2 regions of the Solibacillus sp. FSL R7-0682 genome follow, and region 1 is predicted to be linked to the other one. Evidence: a T-box and tRNA genes for the amino acid it is inferred to sense, from the RefSeq annotation. Region 1 holds a T-box; the other holds one or more tRNA genes.
What was found. A T-box is a leader RNA that pairs with one kind of tRNA and senses whether it is charged. The one in region 1 lies ahead of proS (proline--tRNA ligase), so its partner is inferred to be a tRNA-Pro.
Positions count from the first base shown of each region.

Region 1 (6,762 bases):
TGTTTATCTTTATAAAGTCCTGCAAATACCAAACCTTCTTTTGTAGGGTTGATTGAAGAGGGAAGAACTGTTTGTTTTTTATGCTCGAAATACTGCACTATTTGATCGTCTTTATCCTTAATACTCACGGTAATATCAGATGCAGTGCCCCATTTAGCAAAAAGCTCGATATAGCTAAAAGGCATTGTCGCAAACTGACCTGGATAGTAATTTTCACCGCTTCCATCACGCTTCGTATTCCAGCCTAAAAACTTCCTATCTGGCTTTACTAAAGGTTCACTTGGCATTAAAACCGCCACTTGAGCAGAACCAGAAACCGTGTTCCGTTGAATCGGTGCAACACCTGAAGTTGCGCCGTTCACATCATAAATAAACGAATATTGATAATCGATCCCTTTCGAATAAATACGCTGTATGTTTTCCGTTTTTTTCGTATAAACGGTTGTTAATGTTGGATCTGTGTACCAATAGCCTGTCGATGTATAAGGTAAATTGTCTAAGCCAGATAAAGCACTCACATTAAAATTTGTTACAGAATCCGCAAAATCTACATAGCGAATTGGGTTCGATGCAAAGCTATTCGATGCGATCGATGAAATATTGCCCATTAATTTAAAGGTAATCATTTCATTGTTACTAAATGCAGACGATTCAATTTTTTTAACCGATGAAGGAATCGTCACAGCTACTAATTCATTATAGCCAAATGCGGATACGCCAATATGTTCTAGGCCATTAGGCAACATCAATTTTGTTAAATCATTAAAGCCAAATGCCCGTTCTTTAATCGATTTTAGTGAACTTGGGAGCGTCAGTTCAGTTAGATCATTGTTGTAAAAAGCCTTATATCCAATTGTCGTAATCGTATGAGGCATTTTAACGGAAGTTATTTTTTTATCTAAAAAGACACCTTCTCCAATTTCTACTACTGGCATTCCATTAAAAGTATTTGGAATGGTAATCTCTTTTTTTGTTCCTGCATAGCTTATTAATTTTGCGCCAATAACTTGTCCTTGACCATCTAATACCTCATCAAAACAAAGCTGCTCCGAATCACATGTGATTGCTGCTTGTATATTTTGAATAGGTAAGCATGAAAGGGTTAGTACTAGCGCCAATAAAGTGGAAATGATTTTTTTCAAATCAAATCCCTCCTTTCTATCCTCATAAATTATACGAGTTCCCCGTATAATACTCTATAATAATTTGATAAAAATGATGATATATTTTAAATTTAATCATTTTTTTACTATTTTAGGAGTGAGTGATAAGAAAATGAGGGATAAAAGGGGGAGTTGAAGACGTTCATCTCCCGTATAAGGGTTGCGCCCAAATTTCGGGAAAGCTTCTACACGATATACAATGTGGTAGGTAATAGACTAATAAAAAAGCGATAATAAGTAGGAAATGCTACTCATTATCGCTTCATTTTATATATGCTACATCCAATAAAGAAGGGAACACCTGAGTCAGATTTTAGTATGCACGCGCAAACCAAACCGTATGTTTAGCTTCTTTCCCACAATTCAGGCATGTGTTCTTTGTTGTTGGTGGATTAAATGGGATGTTACGTGTTGTAAACTTTGTTTGTTCCTTTACGTTTTCTTCACAAGCATCCTCGCCACACCATCCCGCTAATATCCACCCAGGAATGGTCCCATTTTGTTCGGCTTGTAATAAATGTTGTTTTAACTGATCGATTGTCTCGATATGTTGGTGCGAATTTTCAGCACGAAATGCTTTCGCCTTTTCGAAAAGGCGTGTTTGCATTGTTTCAAGTTCTTGTTTAATGCTTTCAACAATGGCTTGTAAAGGGACAGAAACTTTCTCCGCTTCATCACGTGCCTTCATTAATACTTGCTTATTTTCTAAATCACGCGGACCTAGTTCAATGCGCACAGGTACACCTTTTAATTCCCATTCGTTAAATTTATAGCCTGGTGATTGATCAGAATCATCAAGGCGAACGCGAATGCCTTCCGCTTTTAAGGCTGCATAAATGTTATCCAATTCGTTTATAATTTCAGGATTTTTTTTCCATGGACCGACTGGAATCAAAACGACTTGAGTTGGTGCAATTTTTGGTGGTAAGACAAGCCCTTGTTGATCGCCATGAACCATAATGACGGAACCGATTAAACGTGTAGACGTTCCCCAAGAAGTTGTATGCACATATTCATGAGTATTTTCTTTATTTAAATATTTAATATCAAATGCTTCTGCAAACTTTGTACCTAAGTAGTGCGAGGTACCGGCTTGTACGGCTTTTCCGTCTTTCATCATCGCTTCAATGGAGAATGTATCAACTGCTCCAGCAAAGCGCTCGGATGGTGTTTTTTGTCCATCATATACTGGAATGGCCAGTAATCCTTCGACCACTTCTTTATAAATCGTCAGCATTTGCATGGTTTCTTTACGTGCATCTTTTTCATCCACATGCGCGGTATGCCCTTCTTGCCATAAAAATTCAGAAGTACGGATGAATGGAAGAGTTTTCTTTTCCCAACGGAATACATTTGCCCATTGATTAATTAAAACTGGAAGATCCCGATAACTTTTAATCCAGTTTGAATATAAATGTCCGATCATTGTTTCAGAAGTCGGACGTAGTGCTAAACGTTCTTCTAATTTCTCTCCTGCAGCTTCAGTTACCCAAGGCAGTTCTGGAGAGAATCCTTCAATATGCTCTTTTTCCTTTTGGAAGAAGGATTCCGGAATTAGCATTGGAAAATACGCATTACGATGTCCAGTTTCTTTGAACCGCTTATCCATCTCTGCTTGAATATGCTCCCATATTTCATAGCCATCAGGTTTAAAGGCAATACAACCGCGAACAGGGGTGTAATCCATTAAATCTGCTTTTTGAATTGTATCAATATACCATTTAGAAAAATCGTTTGTTTTTTGCGCCATTGTCTATTCCTCCTAATAAATTTAATGATGTAAATAAAAAAAGCATAAAGAGTCCAAAAAGGACGTCTTTATGCTCATAGACGTGGTACCACCTTAGTTCGACCTAATAAATATTAAGTCCTCTAAACGTTTTTAACGAAACAACCCGGTTAGTTTTAGCTAACATCTCCGTGCTAGGTTTCAATAAGAAGGGGTGATATAGCTCTCAGCCAAGGCTATATTTTCTGGTTCACAATTCTTATTTACTTGGACACATCATTGATTACATATTTGTACATTAATATAACAATTCAGTAAATTTAAATCAATATGTAACTTAGAGAATATTTCAAAACTCGAGGAACTGTGAATTTTCCGGAACATTCTTTGACGAAAGGTTACTAAACGAGGTTTCGGGAACCATATACTACCAATTGGTGTCTATATTTAAAAAGGGAGGTGTCATTATGTGGGTAATATTTGGTCTTATTGCTATAGTGGTAACTTTTATAAATCTTTATATGTATGCAACAGGAAAAGATTATAAACTTGCGATGGCCATGGGGTTATCATTTACAGCATTAACACTTTGTGCAGATTATAGTCTTGCATCACAGTGGGTAAAAGCAGAAGACTGGGCAGCTTTAATGGATGTAGTACCTAGTATGGAAAGGGCATTATGGTTTTTGACAATTGTTTCGATCTTATTAAACATAGCACCTGTCCTTTTAGAATTAAAAAATAAAAAATAAGCTTTTTTTGAATATGTTATAATTTACCTGTCAAATATGAGGAGGGTTCGTTTCGGAATGACAAACTCATATGAATAGCGAAATCGTAACTAGTTTGAGGTGATTATGAAAATGAAAAAAATAATAGTGGGGCTAATTATTGTTGTATGTATAGGTATTATAGCTTGGCTAAGACTAAATCCACCTTTAGAAAAAGGCACACTTGGTAGCAATTCTGAATCCACATCAGTTGTCATTGAATTGGGGAATAAAGGTTTAAGAGATATTCAAGTTACGGAAGTGTTTGTTAATTATGGAGAGATTCCCTCTGAAGTGAAAATGCAAATCAATCATCCTGATAAAGGTTTTATCGTAGTGGATGACTTTTCTTCTTCAGAAGCAGCTGCGTTTAACTTTTTTAATTTAATGGATGCAAAAATAAAAAAAGGAACAATTATTGGCGAGATTTATGAAAAACAAGATAAAAAGCAAGTAGAAGAAGACGATAGAATTTACGGTCTAACTATTTTAAATGAGCAACCGATTTATAAAGTCGAAGTACATTACCGTTATTTAGGAATGCCATATAAAATTGAAGTGAGTATGAAGTGATTTTTAATAAAACTAATAAAGCCTAAAAGTATATGAATAGTGCAATTTCAAACAGACAATGCACCTAAGTAATTTTCTATATCAAAGGTTATGGAATACAATTCAAAGCCACAAACGTTTAAAAGCGTTTGTGGCTTTTAGTAAGAATAAAATTCGAATTTATACTGTGTTCGAATGAGTATTTTTAAAATAAGTTTAGAAAATAGGTCCCATCTTCTCCGCGTACTTCAACTGAATAATCAGTGTCTTTTTTTAGTGATTCTAATTTATGACTTTCTCCAGGTTTTATTGAGAAATTTTCAACTATTTTATCGGTTTTTATATCAATCATGCGTATATCTATATTAGAGTCACTGTTTCCATCATTTAAATCGTGCTTCTTTTATTTTCTTTCCAATTGATGTCATCGTGTGATTTCTCCTTGGTAAATTGAATTTTATATTACGGTTTTCATTGCGTCTGTCACACTTTGTGACATTCTCGTTCGACTCTATGTTTGAATCGCTATTTCTTAAAAAACCATTTGACAGAAACTCTGGCATCTTTCATATAACAATTTTTTAATTCGAGCATTTTGAAAAAAGTGATTTTATTTCCTGGATAATAATGGTGCAATCTCGTCAATTTTTCAATCGAAGCTTTTTAACTAGATAAATCAAGTATTCTATTATTTTAATCAGTAATTCTACTAACCAAAAGAGCAAACCTATAAGTAGCGCATATTTAAAAACAGGGGATGTGGAGTACCCAGAAACATAGACACTATAGAACAACATAAACAAAAAACCTATAATCCAAAGAGTTCTTTTTAGTATTATCAAATCATTAGCCTCACTTTAAATGTTAAAAAATTCAATTGTTATCAGTGTATAGATTTAAAAGAACATAGTAAACAGTTAAACTTACATCGCCAAAGCAGGGTTTGGTAGCTTAAGGACTTATCGGATAAATCCGCATTTGTATATGAGACCCCAACTCTCAATTAGTTCGCAATTTTTATAATCTAAAAAAAATTTTCATAATGTCACAAATGCCCATTAATTTTAGTTATATATGTTAGAAAGGAGGGAGCCACTTTAGTTCCAAAAAATGCTTAGAAATGATCAAGCATATTCAGCCTAAATCCCGATAGGAACTTTAGTTTTTTTAATATATGATTTACAAATGAACACCCATAAAATGTAAAAAACAACATATGAAAGGTAGATTTGAGATGAATTATTTTGTTTGTGAAACGTGTGGGGTCCAATATGACAAATCCACTGTTGAACCTAGTGAATGTAAAATTTGTACGGAGGAAAGACAATACGTCAGCCTAAGTGGGCAGAAATGGACTACTTTATTTCAATTAGTAGCATCTAATCATTTTAATAATGAAATTATATTTGAAGAAGAGAGGTTGCACAGTATTAAAACTGTCCCTACGTTCGGAATTGGACAAAATGCTTACTTAGTTCAGAATCGCCATTTTAATTTGTTATGGGATTGTATTACCTATATTGATAATCAAACTATTGCCAAAATTAATGAATTAGGTGGGATTAATGCAATTGCGTTATCTCACCCCCATTATTATTCAAGCCAAGTGGAGTGGGCGGAAGCATTCGATGCTCCAATCTATATTCACGAAGATGATAAGGAATGGGTAACTAGACCAAGTGAACACATCGTTTTTTGGTCAGGGGAACAATTGATTTTACAAGAAGGTTTAGTATTGCACCGTATTGGAGGCCATTTTAAAGGAGCAACCGTTTTAGAATGGCAGAAAAATGAAAAAGAGGGCATTTTATTTGTTGGTGATATTATGCGTGTTGTGGCAGATCGAAGATGGGTAACTTTTATGTACAGCTATCCGAATTTTATTCCATTACCAGCTAATATTGTGAAACGAATTGCAAGTCAACTTGATACATTTAAATTTGAAAAGTTGTTTGACGCATTTCATCGAGTAATTGAAAAGGATGCAAAAGAACGTGTTCAAATTTCAGCAAAACGGTATATTGCAGCATTAGAAAATAAACTTTTTGAAACATAAATATTCATACACACTAAATTAAAAAGATCTAATCACCCTTGTGTTGAACTACATAGAAAAAATGATCCAACTATTTTATAAATCAATTTTATATTTACTTAATAAGACTCTCTTTTGATGAAACTTTTTCAAAAGTGAGTCTTATATAATTAATTGTAGTATTAGCTTTATTGAATGAACTATGTACTTATCCGAGCAATGGAGGGCTTTAGTGAGATGATTTAAAAATCTATATTTATAAATATCAAACACTATAATATATTCGGCTTTACAGAATTCGATTAGTTAACTAATGGTAATTATGGTAACTTTTAATTGTGTTGTGCTATACTTTTCTACAACAATATAAGGAGGTACAGGTCCAATGGTAAAAAATTAACATGAGAAAATCTTAAATTATTTTATATATTAGAATAAACATGTAGATTTTCTCTTTCTTATCATTCACTTTTAGAAACGAGGAGAAAGTTCATGTTAAATAAATTAAGTGAT
Region 1 is NZ_JBBOUI010000001.1:2,418,516-2,425,277, reverse strand. Features, by position in the region: gene MKZ17_RS12345 (InlB B-repeat-containing protein) at 1-1,142, opposite strand, end outside; gene proS (proline--tRNA ligase) at 1,477-2,913, opposite strand; T-box leader at 2,969-3,181, opposite strand; gene MKZ17_RS12335 (hypothetical protein) at 3,360-3,644, shown strand; gene MKZ17_RS12330 (hypothetical protein) at 3,756-4,235, shown strand; gene MKZ17_RS12325 (MBL fold metallo-hydrolase) at 5,449-6,270, shown strand; gene MKZ17_RS12320 (MBL fold metallo-hydrolase) at 6,742-6,762, shown strand, end outside.

Region 2 (6,762 bases), 1.5 Mb from region 1:
AATTATTTCCCTCTTCAATCTTTGCAACTAGTCGATCTTTATAATTAATCCGTGAAATATTATTTTCTACTACCTCATGTATAGTAGAATATATTTGATGATGGCCTGGGAAAATATAGTTAGCATTTAATTTTAAACATTTTTCGATAGACGTTTTATGTTGCAATACCGAAGGTATTAAGCTTCCCTTTTCATCATGGTCAATTAATGCATTTGTAGAACCTTGCTTTATAAGGACGTCTCCTACAAATAACCATTTAGCATCTTCGTCATATAACATAATTGAATCAATTGAATGCCCCGGTGCTTCAATTATTTTTAAATCGCCCAATTCTATACCTTCATATAGAGGGAGAACATCCGTATTAACACGATACAACTGGCTATTATCCATCGTTTTTTTAATTTTTTTCAAACGGCTTTCTGCAAGTTCCATACATCCGTATCGCGTATATAATTGCGAAAAAAAATCTATCTTTTGTATTTGGTACTCTGCCTTCAATAATAAACGTGGTATAGCTAAATGGTGTGCATATACAGGAATACTTTTTTGTTTCACAATATAATTTACAAGCCCGATATGATCACTATGGTGATGTGTTAAAATTATTTGATCAATGTCCATAATTTCAAATCCATATGAAGTAAGCTGTTCTTCAAAATAGTCCTGAAATTCTCTTGTATTAATTCCAGCGTCAATTAAAGTTAAAAAATCATTATGCTCGTATAAATAACAATTAATACTTTCAAGCATCCCAAAATTTCCTTTAAAAATAATTGGATAGACGGATTTATTATTCGCTACAAACTTATTTAGCATAATGTTCACATCCTCTTTAATTCCATTACATAGAATTCTATCGTTTATTCAAACTATTTTACTTTATTACTATCTATACTTGCAAATATTCCCTTGTCTTAATAAAGGTTGATTGTTTTATTTGAATACAAAAGGGCGTTAATTCTTTTTGGATCCACGCATCCGTTTGTTTTACTTTTGATTAATAGTGAATATTCCCATATGATTTGGGGCATTTCCATCATATCGGACACCCATAAAATATGTAATTTTTCATCCAGAATAGCGGCCTCTTTTCCACAAACACCCAAAAGAATTACAAGTGTGTATTTTGGATTTTTTCATCCGCTAGTTTGTTGTTGAATTTAAAGTAAATAATGAATCCATTTATGCTTTGGTGCGTGTAACTCAAGTGCCGTTCGTAGGCACTGTCTTTTCTCAATATTAAGGAGGTCCTTTATTTTTAGAAAGTCTTGATGGTCTTTTTGTCTTGTATTTTTTGCCTTATATAAAATTACGACTTCTGGTTTTAGATAGGGGATTCCAGTTTCAGAATAACTAAAAATTAGATCATGTGGGTAAGAAATTCTTGAATCTCTTCTAAATACCCAATTATTACCTTCTATTTCATTTAGAAGAATTTCTATTTTTTCTCCAGTTATACGATTAGTTGCAAGTAATTCGTGAATTGGTAACTCTAAATATTCATTTCCCCAATGATAAAATTCACCTTTAATTACCTTTTTAATATCCCATTCTTTTAAATAAGTTTTTAAATTCATTTGATTTTTTCGAAATATAGCAATTTCTATGTCTTCGTGTTTTCTTGTCTCTTCTCCTATAAAAAGATCAATTGCCCATCCTCCAGCAATAAACCACGCTTTATCAAATCCTGTCATTATTGAAGTAACGTTTCGACATTGTATAAATGACATAAAACCTCCAAGTTATGATTATTTTTTTCTATTATGTTACTAAGTTTTTCTTCTTCATTTAGCACTACTTTACCTATAATTTAAGGTTATTCCTTCTACAATCCAATTCATTTTATCAAACATTATATAAATAATCTTTCACGTTTCAAATTATTATCTTTAGTATATTAAGCTTTTTTCATTGTTCTACTTGTTAATTGTATACTCAAAATCACTGTAAAATACAAATAACGCTAGATACGATAATTCGTATCTAGCGTTATACTTTTTCTTATGTATGACCCGTACGGGATTCGAACCCGTGTTACCGCCGTGAAAGGGCGGTGTCTTAACCACTTGACCAACGGGCCTCTGGCGGAGAAGGAGGGATTTGAACCCTCGCGCCGGTTACCCGACCTACACCCTTAGCAGGGGCGCCTCTTCAGCCTCTTGAGTACTTCCCCAAAAAAGAAAAAAATGGCTCCGAAGGTAGGACTCGAACCTACGACCAACCGGTTAACAGCCGGTTGCTCTACCACTGAGCTACTTCGGAATAATTGTATGGTGGGCCTAAATGGACTCGAACCATCGACCTCACGCTTATCAGGCGTGCGCTCTAACCAGCTGAGCTATAGGCCCTATAATGGAGCGGGTGATGAGAATCGAACTCACGACATCAGCTTGGAAGGCTGAGGTTTTACCATTAAACTACACCCGCATTTATGGTGGGTTTGGACGGAATCGAACCGCCGACACTTAGAGCTTCAATCTAATGCTCTACCAACTGAGCTACAAACCCACAAATGGCGGTCCCGACCGGGATCGAACCGGCGATCTCCTGCGTGACAGGCAGGCATGTTAACCGCTACACCACGGGACCATTTGGTTGCGGGGACAGGACTTGAACCTGCGACCTTCGGGTTATGAGCCCGACGAGCTACCACTGCTCCACCCCGCGATAATATTACTACTTATTTAATTGAGTCTTCAGACATCCTGTAAATAAAAATGGAGGAGGTAGAGGGATTCGAACCCCCGCGCGGTGTTACCCGCCTGTCGGTTTTCAAGACCGATCCCTTCAGCCAGACTTGGGTATACCTCCGAGATGTAATTAAATTATTTACTGGTGGACCTTACAGGACTCGAACCTGTGACCGGACGGTTATGAGCCGTCTGCTCTAACCAACTGAGCTAAAGGTCCTTTAAGATGGCGGCAGAGGGAGTCGAACCCACGACCTTTCGGGTATGAACCGAGTGCTCTAGCCAACTGAGCTACACCGCCAGGATCTTTATTTTGGTTAATCTAAAATTATGGTGGAGCCTAGCGGGATCGAACCGCTGACCTCCTGCGTGCAAGGCAGGCGCTCTCCCAGCTGAGCTAAGGCCCCTATTAAATGGTCGGAATGACAGGATTCGAACCTACGACCCCTTGGTCCCAAACCAAGTGCTCTACCAAGCTGAGCTACATTCCGTTATATATGGCGCGCCCGGCAGGAGTCGAACCCACAACCTTCTGATCCGTAGTCAGACGCTCTATCCAATTGAGCTACGGGCGCTATAATGTTTGTTTGTTTATAAGTAAATGGTGCCGAGGGCCGGAATCGAACCGGCACGGTGATCACTCACCGCAGGATTTTAAGTCCTGTGCGTCTGCCAGTTCCGCCACCCCGGCATTTTGGAGCGGAAGACGAGGTTCGAACTCGCGACCCCCACCTTGGCAAGGTGGTGTTCTACCACTGAACTACTTCCGCAAAATGCATAAGATATTTTTATTCTGACAGTTATGAAATTAATGGTGCGGGTGAAGGGAGTCGAACCCCCACGCCTTGCGGCGCTAGATCCTAAGTCTAGTGCGTCTGCCAATTCCGCCACACCCGCAGCAGACATATTTTAAAACTGGTGAGCCATGAAGGACTCGAACCTTCGACCCTCTGATTAAAAGTCAGATGCTCTACCAACTGAGCTAATGGCTCTCTAAATGGTGCCGGCGAAAGGAGTCGAACCCTCGACCTACTGATTACAAGTCAGTTGCTCTACCAACTGAGCTACACCGGCATTTAGAAATGGTGGAGGATGACGGGCTCGAACCGCCGACCCCCTGCTTGTAAGGCAGGTGCTCTCCCAGCTGAGCTAATCCTCCATTATTCTAGCGAAGCGACGTCCTACTCTCACAGGGGGAAGCCCCCAACTACCATCGGCGCTAAAGAGCTTAACTTCCGTGTTCGGTATGGGAACGGGTGTGACCTCTTTGCCATCATCACTTCACTATTGAAAGTTTGTTCTTTCAAAACTGGATAAACGTTTCATTGAATTTGCAATAAAATGTGGTTAAGTCCTCGACCGATTAGTATTCGTCAGCTCCATACGTCACCGCACTTCCACCTCGAACCTATCTACCTGATCGTCTTTCAGGGGTCTTACTTACTTGCGTAATGGGAAATCTCATCTTGAGGGGGGCTTCATGCTTAGATGCTTTCAGCACTTATCCCGTCCACACATAGCTACCCAGCGATGCCTTTGGCAAGACAACTGGTACACCAGCGGTGTGTCCATCCCGGTCCTCTCGTACTAAGGACAGCTCCTCTCAAATTTCCTACGCCCACGACGGATAGGGACCGAACTGTCTCACGACGTTCTGAACCCAGCTCGCGTACCGCTTTAATGGGCGAACAGCCCAACCCTTGGGACCGACTACAGCCCCAGGATGCGATGAGCCGACATCGAGGTGCCAAACCTCCCCGTCGATGTGGACTCTTGGGGGAGATAAGCCTGTTATCCCCGGGGTAGCTTTTATCCGTTGAGCGATGGCCCTTCCATGCGGAACCACCGGATCACTAAGCCCGTCTTTCGACCCTGCTCGACTTGTAGGTCTCGCAGTCAAGCTCCCTTATGCCTTTACACTCTTCGAATGATTTCCAACCATTCTGAGGGAACCTTTGGGCGCCTCCGTTACCTTTTAGGAGGCGACCGCCCCAGTCAAACTGTCCGCCTGACACTGTCTCCTACCCCGCTAAGGGGCATGGGTTAGAAGTTCAATACAACCAGGGTAGTATCCCACCGACGCCTCCTTCGAAGCTGGCGCTCCGAGATCTCTGGCTCCTACCTATCCTGTACAAGTTGTACCAAAATTCAATATCAGGCTACAGTAAAGCTCCACGGGGTCTTTCCGTCCTGTCGCGGGTAACCTGCATCTTCACAGGTACTATAATTTCACCGAGTCTCTCGTTGAGACAGTGCCCAGATCGTTACGCCTTTCGTGCGGGTCGGAACTTACCCGACAAGGAATTTCGCTACCTTAGGACCGTTATAGTTACGGCCGCCGTTTACTGGGGCTTCAATTCGCAGCTTCGCTTGCGCTAACCACTCCTCTTAACCTTCCAGCACCGGGCAGGCGTCAGCCCCTATACGTCACCTTACGGTTTTGCAGAGACCTGTGTTTTTGCTAAACAGTCGCCTGGGCCTATTCACTGCGGCTCTCATGCGCTTGCACGCTCAAGAGCACCCCTTCTCCCGAAGTTACGGGGTCATTTTGCCGAGTTCCTTAACGAGAGTTCTCTCGCACACCTTAGGATTCTCTCCTCGACTACCTGTGTCGGTTTGCGGTACGGGCACCTCTCACCTCGATAGAGGCTTTTCTTGGCAGTGTGAAATCAGGAACTTCGCTCATACGAGCTCGTCATCACAGCTCAACGTTATAGTGTGCGGATTTGCCTACACACACGCCTTACTGCTTGAACAGAGACAACCAACGCTCTGCTTACCCTATCCTACTGCGTCCCCCCATTTCTCAAACGGTGAGGAGGTGGTACAGGAATATCAACCTGTTGTCCATCGCCTACGCCTATCGGCCTCGGCTTAGGTCCCGACTAACCCTGAGCGGACGAGCCTTCCTCAGGAAACCTTAGTCATACGGTGGACGGGATTCTCACCCGTCTTTCGCTACTCATACCGGCATTCTCACTTCTAAGCGCTCCACCAGTCCTTCCGGTCTGACTTCAACGCACTTAGAACGCTCTCCTACCACGCATACCAACGGTATGCATCCACAGCTTCGGTGAATCGTTTAGCCCCGATACATTTTCGGCGCAGCGTCACTCGACCAGTGAGCTATTACGCACTCTTTAAATGATGGCTGCTTCTAAGCCAACATCCTGGTTGTCTAAGCAACGCCACATCCTTTTCCACTTAACGATTACTTTGGGACCTTAGCTGGTGGTCTGGGCTGTTTCCCTTTTGACTACGGATCTTATCACTCGCAGTCTGACTCCCGTGTATAAATATCCGGCATTCGGAGTTTGTCTGAATTCGGTAAAGCGAGATGCCCCCCTAGTCCAAACAGTGCTCTACCTCCGGTATTCTCAATCACGAGGCTAGCCCTAAAGCTATTTCGGAGAGAACCAGCTATCTCCAGGTTCGATTGGAATTTCTCCGCTACCCACACCTCATCCCCGCACTTTTCAACGTGCGTGGGTTCGGGCCTCCAGTAAGTGTTACCTCACCTTCACCCTGGACATGGGTAGATCACCTGGTTTCGGGTCTACGACCACGTACTAATTCGCCCTATTCAGACTCGCTTTCGCTGCGGCTCCGTCTTCTCAACTTAACCTCGCACGTAATCGTAACTCGCCGGTTCATTCTACAAAAGGCACGCTATCACCCATTAACGGGCTCTAACTACTTGTAGGCACACGGTTTCAGGATCTATTTCACTCCCCTCCCGGGGTGCTTTTCACCTTTCCCTCACGGTACTGGTTCACTATCGGTCACTAGGTAGTATTTAGCCTTGGGAGATGGTCCTCCCGGATTCCGACGGAATTTCACGTGTTCCGCCGTACTCAGGATACACTCAAGAGGGAATGACTTTTTGACTACAGGGCTTTTACCTTGTTTCGCGGACCTTTCCAAGTCGCTTCATCTAAATCATTCTTTTGTAACTCCGTATAGAGTGTCCTACAACCCCAAAGAGCAAGCTCTTTGGTTTGGGCTCTTCCCGTTTCGCTCGCCGCTACTCAGGGAATCGAATTTTCTTTCTGTTCCTGCAGGTACTTA
Region 2 is NZ_JBBOUI010000001.1:950,225-956,986, reverse strand. Features, by position in the region: gene MKZ17_RS04880 (MBL fold metallo-hydrolase) at 1-820, opposite strand, end outside; gene MKZ17_RS04870 (nucleotidyltransferase domain-containing protein) at 1,165-1,734, opposite strand; tRNA gene MKZ17_RS04865 (tRNA-Glu) at 2,013-2,084, opposite strand; tRNA gene MKZ17_RS04860 (tRNA-Ser) at 2,087-2,177, opposite strand; tRNA gene MKZ17_RS04855 (tRNA-Asn) at 2,192-2,266, opposite strand; tRNA gene MKZ17_RS04850 (tRNA-Ile) at 2,276-2,352, opposite strand; tRNA gene MKZ17_RS04845 (tRNA-Gly) at 2,358-2,431, opposite strand; tRNA gene MKZ17_RS04840 (tRNA-Phe) at 2,437-2,512, opposite strand; tRNA gene MKZ17_RS04835 (tRNA-Asp) at 2,518-2,593, opposite strand; tRNA gene MKZ17_RS04830 (tRNA-Met) at 2,597-2,671, opposite strand; tRNA gene MKZ17_RS04825 (tRNA-Ser) at 2,723-2,815, opposite strand; tRNA gene MKZ17_RS04820 (tRNA-Ile) at 2,838-2,914, opposite strand; tRNA gene MKZ17_RS04815 (tRNA-Met) at 2,922-2,995, opposite strand; tRNA gene MKZ17_RS04810 (tRNA-Ala) at 3,026-3,101, opposite strand; tRNA gene MKZ17_RS04805 (tRNA-Pro) at 3,109-3,185, opposite strand; tRNA gene MKZ17_RS04800 (tRNA-Arg) at 3,193-3,269, opposite strand; tRNA gene MKZ17_RS04795 (tRNA-Leu) at 3,297-3,385, opposite strand; tRNA gene MKZ17_RS04790 (tRNA-Gly) at 3,390-3,464, opposite strand; tRNA gene MKZ17_RS04785 (tRNA-Leu) at 3,507-3,591, opposite strand; tRNA gene MKZ17_RS04780 (tRNA-Lys) at 3,611-3,686, opposite strand; tRNA gene MKZ17_RS04775 (tRNA-Thr) at 3,693-3,768, opposite strand; tRNA gene MKZ17_RS04770 (tRNA-Val) at 3,778-3,853, opposite strand; rRNA gene rrf (5S ribosomal RNA) at 3,863-3,978, opposite strand; rRNA gene MKZ17_RS04760 (23S ribosomal RNA) at 4,038-6,762, opposite strand, start outside.
Region 2: it has a tRNA-Pro gene. The T-box ahead of proS (proline--tRNA ligase) is inferred to sense a tRNA for this amino acid. The anticodon was not compared.